2 regions of the Pseudomonas sp. EL_65y_Pfl2_R95 genome follow, and region 1 is predicted to be linked to the other one. Evidence: riboswitches for the same ligand, from Rfam matches in the RefSeq annotation. Region 1 holds a riboswitch; the other holds the start of a gene.
What was found. Region 1 has a riboswitch for cobalamin ahead of AACY09_RS18385 (TonB-dependent receptor domain-containing protein). Riboswitches for the same ligand answer to the same signal wherever they lie in the genome.
Positions count from the first base shown of each region.

Region 2: linked by a shared signal. The riboswitch ahead of cobO (cob(I)yrinic acid a,c-diamide adenosyltransferase) and the one ahead of AACY09_RS18385 (TonB-dependent receptor domain-containing protein) in region 1 are both predicted to bind cobalamin.

Region 1 covers NZ_CAXAOV010000006.1:49,840-54,925, reverse strand. Annotated here, with positions in the region: gene AACY09_RS18395 (acetyl-CoA carboxylase family protein) at 1-586, shown strand, start outside; gene dxs (1-deoxy-D-xylulose-5-phosphate synthase) at 725-2,629, shown strand; cobalamin riboswitch at 2,660-2,877, shown strand; gene AACY09_RS18385 (TonB-dependent receptor domain-containing protein) at 2,974-4,896, shown strand; gene AACY09_RS18380 (APC family permease) at 5,041-5,086, opposite strand, start outside.
Region 2 covers NZ_CAXAOV010000001.1:178,461-183,546, forward strand. Annotated here, with positions in the region: gene AACY09_RS00825 (ABC transporter ATP-binding protein) at 1-506, opposite strand, end outside; gene AACY09_RS00830 (FecCD family ABC transporter permease) at 503-1,513, opposite strand; gene AACY09_RS00835 (ABC transporter substrate-binding protein) at 1,510-2,346, opposite strand; gene cobO (cob(I)yrinic acid a,c-diamide adenosyltransferase) at 2,346-2,951, opposite strand; cobalamin riboswitch at 3,126-3,337, opposite strand; gene AACY09_RS00845 (energy-coupling factor ABC transporter permease) at 3,525-4,205, opposite strand; cobalamin riboswitch at 4,257-4,465, opposite strand; gene AACY09_RS00850 (lipid A deacylase LpxR family protein) at 4,782-5,086, shown strand, end outside.

The sequences.
Region 1 (5,086 bases):
CAATAACCCGGCCCATCTCGGCGGTGCCATTGACGCCGTCAGTGGCGATAAAGCCGCGCGCTTTATGCAGCTGTGCAATGCCTTTGATATCCCACTGGTATCGCTGTGCGACACGCCCGGTTTTATGGTCGGCCCACAAGCCGAGCAACAAGCCACCGTACGCCATGTATCACGCATGTTCGTTGTAGCCGCCAGCCTGAGCGTGCCGTTCTTCACCGTCGTATTGCGCAAAGGTTACGGTTTGGGCGCGCAAGCCATGGCCGCCGGTAGCTTCCACTCACCGCTGTTCACCATCGCCTGGCCCAGTGGTGAATTCGGTGCAATGGGCTTGGAGGGCGCGGTTCGCCTGGGCTTTGCCAAAGAGTTGGCGGCGGCCGAATCGGAGCAAGCGCGCCAGCAGCTGTTCGACAAGCTCGTCACCAAGGCTTATGCCAATGGCAAGGCGATCAATATGGCCAGCTTCCTTGAGATCGACGCGGTGATTGATCCCGAACAAACCCGAGGCTGGTTGATTCGCGGTCTCAATTCAACCCCTGCCCCGTCAGCAGAAAAAACGGGGAAACGCGGTTATATCGATGCCTGGTAGGGTTTTATTTTCAGACCTAAAGTGGTCAAAGCAGTGATTGAGCGGCGTCCTCTGCTGCTGATTGGCCACTTCTTATTTGGGTACAGTGCGGGGCTTCGGGTAAACTGGCGCATCTTTGTATTTATAACGATTCGCCTGATGCCGACGACTTTCCACGAGATTCCCCGCGAACGCCCGCTGACGCCCTTGCTTGACCGCGCGAATACGCCGACCGAGCTGCGCCGCTTGGGTGAGGCCGAGCTGGAAACCCTGGCCGACGAACTGCGCCAATACCTGCTTTACACCGTTGGCCAGACCGGCGGTCACTTTGGCGCGGGCCTTGGCGTAGTCGAGCTGACGATTGCTCTGCATTATGTTTTCGATACCCCCGACGACCGCCTGGTGTGGGACGTTGGTCATCAAGCCTACCCCCATAAAATCCTCACCGGTCGCCGCGAGCGCATGAGCACGCTCCGCCAAAAGGACGGTGTTGCCGCATTCCCCCGGCGCAGTGAAAGCGAGTACGACACCTTTGGCGTCGGCCACTCAAGCACTTCAATCAGTGCCGCACTGGGTATGGCTGTTGCCGCCAAAATTCAGGGCAGCAACCGTAAAAGTGTGGCCGTTATCGGTGATGGTGCGCTGACTGCGGGCATGGCTTTCGAGGCGTTGAACCACGCGTCCGACCTCAAAGCCAACATGTTGGTGGTGCTCAACGACAACGACATGTCGATCTCGCGCAATGTTGGCGGGCTGTCCAATTATCTGGCGAAGATTCTTTCCAGCCGCACTTACGCGAGCATGCGTGAAGGCAGTAAGAAAGTGCTTTCACGTCTTCCTGGCGCGTGGGAAATCGCCCGCAAAACCGAAGAGCACGCCAAAGGCATGTTGGTCCCGGGTACGCTGTTTGAAGAGCTCGGCTGGAATTACATCGGCCCAATTGATGGCCACGACCTGCCGACCATGCTGGCCACGCTGCGCAATATGCGCGACCTCGAAGGCCCGCAGTTTCTGCATGTCATCACCACCAAGGGCAAAGGCTTCGCTCCCGCCGAAGCAGACCCCATTGGCTACCATGCAATCACCAAACTTGAGCCGGTAAACCGCCCCGCTCCGCAGAACGCAGCGAAAAAGCCGGCCGGGCCTAAGTACTCCAGCGTTTTCGGTCAGTGGCTGTGCGACATGGCTGCGCAGGATCCACGCCTGCTTGGCATTACCCCGGCGATGAAGGAAGGCTCTGACCTGGTCGCCTTTAGCGAGCAATACCCAGACCGCTATTTCGATACGGCAATCGCCGAGCAGCATGCGGTGACCCTCGCAGCCGGCATGGCTTGCGAAGGCAGCAAGCCGGTTGTGGCGATCTACTCGACCTTCCTACAACGCGCCTATGACCAACTGATTCACGACGTTGCCGTGCAACACCTCGATGTATTGTTTGCCATCGACCGCGCAGGCTTGGTCGGTGAAGACGGCCCGACCCACGCCGGCAGCTTCGACATCACCTACTTGCGCTGCATCCCCGGCATGCTGGTGATGACTCCGAGCGATGAAAACGAATTGCGCCGCATGCTGACCACCGGCCACCTGTTTAACGGCCCGGCCGCCGTGCGCTATCCACGCGGCACTGGCCCCGGTGCGGTGATTGAATCTGGCCTCGAGCCGCTTGAAATTGGCAAAGGCGTGATCCGTCGCCAAGGCAGCGGCACTGCAATGCTGGTGTTCGGTGTACAACTGAACGAGGCCCTGAAAGCGGCTGAAGCACTGGATGCGACCGTGGTCGATATGCGCTTCGTAAAGCCGATTGATGAAGCCTTGATCCGCCAACTGGCTGCAAGCCATGAGTTGCTGGTGACCATCGAGGAAAACAGCATCATGGGCGGTGCAGGCAGTGCAGTCAGCGAATTTCTGGCTCAGGAAAACCTGCTCAAGCCAGTCCTGCATCTGGGCCTGCCTGACGTTTATGTCGAGCATGCTAAACCCGCTCAAATGCTCGCCGAATGTGGCTTGGATGCCAGCGGTATAGAGCTGGCAATTCGTCAGCGTTTGGCTGTTATCAACAAATAAGTAACCCGCTACCGCAAATTCGGTAGCGGTTTTATCGTGATTGACCGAGGTCGCTGCCAGCCGCAAGGCTCAGCGTGAAAAGGGAAGCAGGTGCGTCTATGACAATGCCTGCGCTGCCCCCGCAACGGTAACCGACAGTGCTGCACTTCAGGGTGCAACACAGCGTTTTTCGACAACCACTGGGCTCGCCCGGGAAGGTGAAAAACGGCGTCGGCAGCCCGGAGACCTGCCTCGTTGCAATTTTTGACTGGTGTTGCGGAGGGCATCACCGTCAAGTACAGGTCTCTACTTGCCGGTACTTGTCCCTGCCCTCCTCAAAAGCATTGTACTTTTGAGGTTGTTTAATGAAGTTCTCCCGCGTTTCTCTGGCGCTCGCGCTGGCCCCATGCCTGGCCACTGCCGCCGAATCTGCTGCGCCTTATCAGGCCACGCCACTGGTGATCACCTCAGGCCGACAGGCCGAGCCGATCAGCAAAGCCACCGCCGCAATTACTGTATTTGAACGCAAGGACATCGAACGCCTGCAGGCCGGTGACGTGCTGGATCTACTGGCACGCACGCCGGGTGTCAGCGTCCAGCGCAGCGGCGGCAGCGGCTCACTCAGCGGGATATTCATTCGCGGCACCTCGACAGCGCAAAGCCTGGTGCTGGTCAACGGCCAGCGCATTGCCGGCAGCTCCAGTGGCACCGCCAGTCTTGAACAACTCAATCTGGATCAGATCGAACGCATCGAAGTGGTACGCGGCAGCCGTTCTGCACTGTACGGTTCAGACGCCATTGGCGGGGTTATTCAGATTTTCACCCGCAGCGGCGAACAGGGCCTGCACCCTCGTCTTAAAGTCGGCTACGGCAGCCATGGTACTTGGCAGCGCAGCCTCGGCTTGTCGGGCGGTGATGAGCAAACCCGTTTCGACTTGGGCGCCTCACTCGATGAAACCGACGGTTTCGAACGCACCAACCTGATTGGCAGCGAAGACAGCGCCTACCGCAACAAGGGCCTGAATCTGAGCCTGTTGCACAATTTCAACGACAACTTGGAAGCAGGGATCAGCCTGCTGCGCCAAACCGGTCAGAGTGAGTACGATTACAGTTTGTCGCCCGCCCAAGCGGCCGACACTGACTTTGAAGAGTCTACCGGTAGCGCGTACCTGCAATCGCAAATCAACGAAAACTGGACCTCACGCCTGGAATTGGGCCACACCGAGAATCGTCAAAAATCCCACGACCCTTACGGCGGCTCGGTATTCAACACCTACCGCGACCAAGCCAGCTGGTTGAACACGCTTAACTTCGCCGACCACCAGCAAGTACTACTGGGGCTGGACTGGTATGAGGATCGTCTGAACAGCGCAACGCCTTTCAACGAAGACTCGCGCTGGAACAAAGCCGCGTTTATTCAACATCGCTATGACAATGACGCGTTCGGCACAGAACTGGGCCTGCGCCATGACGACAATCAAGCCTTTGGCAGCCAGAACAGTTGGAACGCTGCTTTCACTTGGCACTTAAACAGCGACAATGATCTGGTCGCCTCGTACAGCGAATCGTTCCGCGCACCGACCTTTAATGACCTGTACTACCCAGATGATTGCTTCCCCGGTTTCGGCTGCACCGTCTACAGCAACCCTGATCTGCAACCCGAGACGGCGCGCAGCTACGAGTTGCAGTGGCGCTCGCGGTTGTCGCCAACCAGCTCACTACAAATATCGGCCTACCGCACCCGGATTGAAGACGCCATCGTCACCAACAACGCCCTGGACGGTAATCAGGCAAACAGCATCAATGCCTTTCGCCCGGAGAACATTGATCAGGCAACTATTCACGGTTTGGAAGTCGCACTGGAACAGCAGGTGTTTGGCTGGCAGACCAGCCTCGGCTATAGCTTGGTCGATGCGCGTAATAGCAGCGGCAGCGGTAATGATGGCAAGCGCCTGAGCCGCCGCCCGGAAAACACCTTCACCGCAGATATCGATCGCAGCTTTGGCCAGTTCAATGTCGGCGCCGGTTGGCTGGTGGCAAGTCATAGCTATAACGACCTGGCGAATGACCAGGAGATTCCGGGCTACGGCATATTGGGCCTGCGTGCCGGCTGGAAAGCGCCTAACGATCTGCGCTTTGACCTGAAGGTGGACAACCTGCTCGACCACGACTATTACCAAGCCAACGGCACCGCGTTCGACAGCAACACCTTTGCCGAAGTCCCCTTCCACTACGAAGAAGCCGGGCGTACCGCCTTGGTCTCGATGACGTGGACACCGCAACTCTAACAACACGCCAAATGGTGGCTCAACGTAGGGTGGTCAACGCGAAGCTTGGCCACCGTGGCGGTGCCGACTCTCAGCTATTTGTGATCGCAAATGGTGGCCGAAAAAAGTCGACCACCAAGAGCGTCGACCGCTGATGGCAGCCGCTCAATGCTTGAGTTCGACAACACCATAGACCTTACGTGAGTAGGCA
Region 2 (5,086 bases), on a different contig from region 1:
AGCGCGGCCACTGGTTCATCGGCAAGCAACAACGAGCTGCCGACTGCAAGTGCACGAGCAAGACGCGCACGGGCCCGCTCGCCGCCGGATAATTGATCGAAGCGCCGCTCGACCAAATCGCTCAAGCCCATCTGATTGATGGCCGCTGCGACGGCCTCCGCGTCAGCCGCACTTGAGCGCTGCCAGGGTGAACGGTGCGGCAGGCGCCCCAGCGCAATGTAATCGCGCAAATACAGTGGCCAGCCGCCGCTGTCGCCCTGTCCCAAATAGGCCAGACGCAGTGCCCGTTGACGCGAAGTCAATTTATTCAAGGCGGCTGCATCCAGTTCAATCGTCCCGGTATAGGGATGTAAATGAGCAATGGCTTTAAGCAAGGTACTCTTACCTGCACCATTAGGGCCGATAACCCCCAACAGTTCGCCCGCCGCCAGCTCCAGTGACAAATCCCAAAGCAGGTTCCGACCGTCAATCGCAACGTTCAATTGCGCAATACGTAAGCCACTCATGCGTTCACCAGCCGCTGGCGCAGCACCAACATCAAAAAGAACGGTGCGCCCAATAACGCAGTGACAACACCGAGCATTAATTCCTGCTCGCCACTGATCAAACGCAACAAAATGTCCGCTGCCAACAGCAATACCGCGCCGCCGATGGCGCTGCTCAGCAAGAGGCGTGAAGGGTGATAACCGACCCATTTGCGCAGCAGATGTGGCACCACTAAGCCGATAAATCCAATAGCCCCGGTGACCGCCACGCTGGCACCCACGCAGAGCGCAGTACCCAAGATTATTTGCCCACGCAAACGCGGCAGGCTGACGCCGAGGCTGCTGGCTTCATCCTCGCCCAAAGTCAACGCATCAAGCTGCGGACCACAAGCGAGCAACAACAGCACCCCGGCGGCGATAAAGGGCAAGCACAGCTGAATATCGGCAAAGCTGCGGTCACTCAACGAGCCCATCAGCCACAGGACGATGTCTTGCATATCGGTTGGATTGGGCGCCAGGCTGATGGCCAGCGAGGTCAATGCCGAGCACAGCGCAGAAAGCCCAATGCCCGCGAGAATCAATGTCAGGTTACTCGCCCGGCGCCGGGCAATCAGATACAAAATCAAGGTAGCCAATGCAGCGCAGCCCATTGCAGCCACAGGCAGCAGCCACGGGTTCAATGCACTCAGCCCGTAGTACAAACAAACTACTGCCCCCAAACTGGCGCTGGAACTTACCCCTAGCAAGCCTGGCTCTGCCAAGGGATTGCGCAATAGACCTTGCAGCGCTGCACCTGAGACGCCTAAGGACATACCGACCAGAATCGCCAGAATGACCCGTGGCAAGCGAATCTGCTTGACGATAATCTGTTGCTGCACGGCCACATCTGTCAGATCACGACTGCCGGTAGCCTGGTTCAATAAACCACGGGCAACGTCATCCAGCCCCAGCGGCACCGCCCCAATGGTCAACGACAACAAAAACAACAATCCGAGTACGGCCAGTAGCACTGCATTCAAGCGGCTCACTGTGGGGACTGCTCAAGCAAACTTAGCGCATCCATTTGCTCCGCAAGCTGTTCAGCGCTGTAGACCAACTGCCAGTCACTGCACCCCCAGCGGTTGCCCTCAACTCGCAACAGCGGACGGCTGGCCGTTAATTGCTGGATAAATGGATGGCGCGAAAAGGCTGACTTGGCATAACCCTTGTCGATTGGCATATCCGCAGTGACGAAGACATCAGGAGGCTGACGCACCAAATCTTCTATGTTGAAACGGCCCCAGCCGCTACGGCCTAATGCCGCTTGATGATTGACCACGCCGACAGCCTGAAACACTGTATCGACGTAGGTATCGCGTCCGGCGCTGCCGCCATTGGGACGCAGGTATAGCGCGCTAAGCGGACGCGGCTGTTGTTTGAGGCGATCAAGTCGCGCCTGCACATCAGCAAGCAGGGCTTCCCCCTCCTCGACCCGGCCCAGTTTGGCGGCAACCAAGCGCGTGCTGGCAAAGATTTCTGCCCACGTCGTCGGGTACGGCACCACCAGCACTTCAATACCATATTCGCGTAAGAGCGCGGCCTGGTTGTGACTCTGCCAACGCCGTGAGGCGAGCACCAGATCTGGGTGCAAGGCTATGATTTCTTCACTGCTGGCGTGATTAATCGGCACCTGTTGGGCCTGCGCGGCCATTGCAGATAGCTGCGGATCACGACTCTTGCTCGACACCGATAACAGTTGCTCAGGCGCAGCCAGGCGCAATGCCAACATATCGGCGCACTGGTTTGTAGAGACCACACGAGGCAATTGAGCTGCCAATGCCGGCAGGCAAAACAAGCCCATCAAGCCAAGCAAGGCGCGCATCAGAAATCGATACCCATTTGCGCGCGCACGCCTTGCTTGTAGGCATGTTTAACGTCGCGGATTTCGCTGACAGTATCGGCCAGCTCAACCAGTTCAGGCTTAGCTGCACGCCCGGTAACAATTACGCTTTGCATCGGCGGGCGCGCACGAATGGCTTGCAACACCAACTCAGTATCGAGGTAATTGTATTTGAGCATATAGGTCAGCTCGTCTAGCACCACCAGATTCAAGCTGTCGTCCTGCAGCATTTTGGCAGCGTGCGCCCATGCCTCATCGGCAGCTGCTTTATCCTGATCCCAGTCTTGAGTGTTCCAGGTAAAGCCCGTCGCCATTGCGTGATAGTCAACCAATGGCGCGTGCTGACGTAGGTAAGTGATTTCGCCCGACGCCTGAGTGCCCTTGATGAACTGCACCACACCGGCGCGATGACCATAACCCAGCGCACGGTACAAGGTGCCGAAGGCGGATGTGGTCTTGCCCTTACCGTTGCCGGTGATAAGGATAACGATCCCGCGCTCCTCTTGAGCACGTTCAATACCCGCATCGACCACAGCTTTCTTGCGCAGCATGCGCTCATTGTGGCTGCGCTTTTTGTCTTCATCGATCACTTGCCGACACTCCTGGAATCGGGAAATGCACGCGCGATAAAGCGCACGCAGCTCAAAGGAGCGCAGCAACAGGGTATGGCAGGACGTGGCTATGCCAAGACCTGATGACGACTGGAAATAGGTGTCTGCTAAGACAATCTACAGCATCGGCAAACCCACACCCCGGGGTACGCACCTCTTTTCGATCAGGCCGGTCTTCTGGCTCGCCATCATTCGCTAATCGCACCTTCCCGGTTACCCAGTGGTATATCGCGATTGCGTTAGGCTCTACAGCAGCGGGGGCTGCGCCGGAATACGCGGTGGATATATCCACGCGGTCACCGGACTTCCCGTTTCACCCGTTGCGCGGTTGCGCTCGGGGCACCTGTTCGATGCCACGCAGAGTACCCGAGTCGCCCATGCAGGGCAACCGCGCACTACCGCGCAGCCCATGAATATGAGCCCAGTATTACGGGGCAAAAACAGGAGAGTATGCACCCGGGTCAGCCCGCGTTCTGGCGGGCTCGATGCCTGATCAAACAGACTGAAAAGGCATCGATAACGACTCGCCCAACTGCCTAAACAGTCAAACTAGGCAGGTTGGTGCAGGCGCACATTGAACGCTGGGCCGCGACTGGAATTAGCAAACGCTTTAGCCGCCGCCAATACGCCCAGATCGATCAAAGGCTCAACGATGATGACGGTCATATACGCCAGACCAAAAGTTGCGACGTTAGCCAGGTTCTCCATGCTAAAACCATGGCCATAGAACGCCCAAAACGCTACCCACATCACGATGCCGCCCTGATAAGCCGTCGACAATGCAAGCACCTGGCTGTAACGGGTATCGACGTAGGCCGTGCTCGCCGGAATGATGCGCTGCGCCAAGGCATTAATGGCCCACAAAGGCACCAACAGCGTTGTCACATTCATACCGTATTGCGGCAGGTCGAAGGGGGCGAAAAACAGTCCCTGGATCAGCAGGCCTGCGGCCAAGCCAATTGCCGACGCCCCTGCTCCAAACACCAATAACAGCGTGGAGCCGAGAATCAGATGGACCTCTGAAACGCCCACTGCATGGTGAGGCAGGACCTCAAAGAAACAGAATACCAATGCAGTGGTAATCAGGCTGCGCAACACTAATGCTGCAATGCCTCCGTTATTGCGGATGCTATCAACGGCCATTTTGGCAGCGAGGCCAAAGCCGCCTACCGCTGTCGCATAACTGAGAAAGATTTTAGCGCCGTCAACGACACCCGGTTCGATATGCATTATGAATCCTCCATCGCACCCACCGCGCGATAAATATGAGTGAATGACCGGCAAAACGCGGTCTCGATGACAGGTTTCCTGACTTGCGCGTCATCGTTCTACCCACCTTCCCAGCATTGCCAGTGGTATCCGGGTATCACTCTTCGCTTACAGTTGCGGAGGCAGTTGAGGAATCAAGCCGTAAAGCTTTCACCCCATTCCCTTTTTCATTTAGGCCCGCCCACAAACGGCGGCCTAAAACCATCGGCGGCTACTTTACTGTTGAACCCCTCAATGGGGACAGATTTATTTTTAGCGAACTGACAGTAGCGATAGCTCACTCAGGCTATATGACTGATTGCCGCTCTTCCCCGGGCTAGACCTCTTAAAGACTATCCGCCAGCGTACATAGAACGACCCTAACCCTGCATCAGCCCTTAACTGTGGGATCAAGTGATGGCGTAAATCTAACTGCCTGCCTGAAACTAGAATTATTTGAATAATTTTGAGCTTATTGGTAATACTTGCCATTCGCTTGATTCTTACCGCGCCATTTTCGGGCAGCGAGCTATTTTAATGTTGGCTTGGGGGCTGTTTATGAAAGCTTTAGGTGACGTTGTTCTGCTGACTGCTGCACTAATGCTGTCTTCAACCGCAGCGGCTGATGTTTTAAGTTTGAAGGCCGAAAACGATATCTTTTCCGGCGGTAAGGACGGTCATTACACCAATGGCTTGGAAGGTGTTTTAACCTTTGAACCAGAGGCTGATCATTGGACGCGCGATATAGCCAACCTGATTCCGGGCTGGACCTCACAAGACTTGGGCTATGCCGCTTATCGCTTTGGTCATCAGATATATACACCCGAAGATATCGAACAGACTGATTTGCAAAAAGACGACCG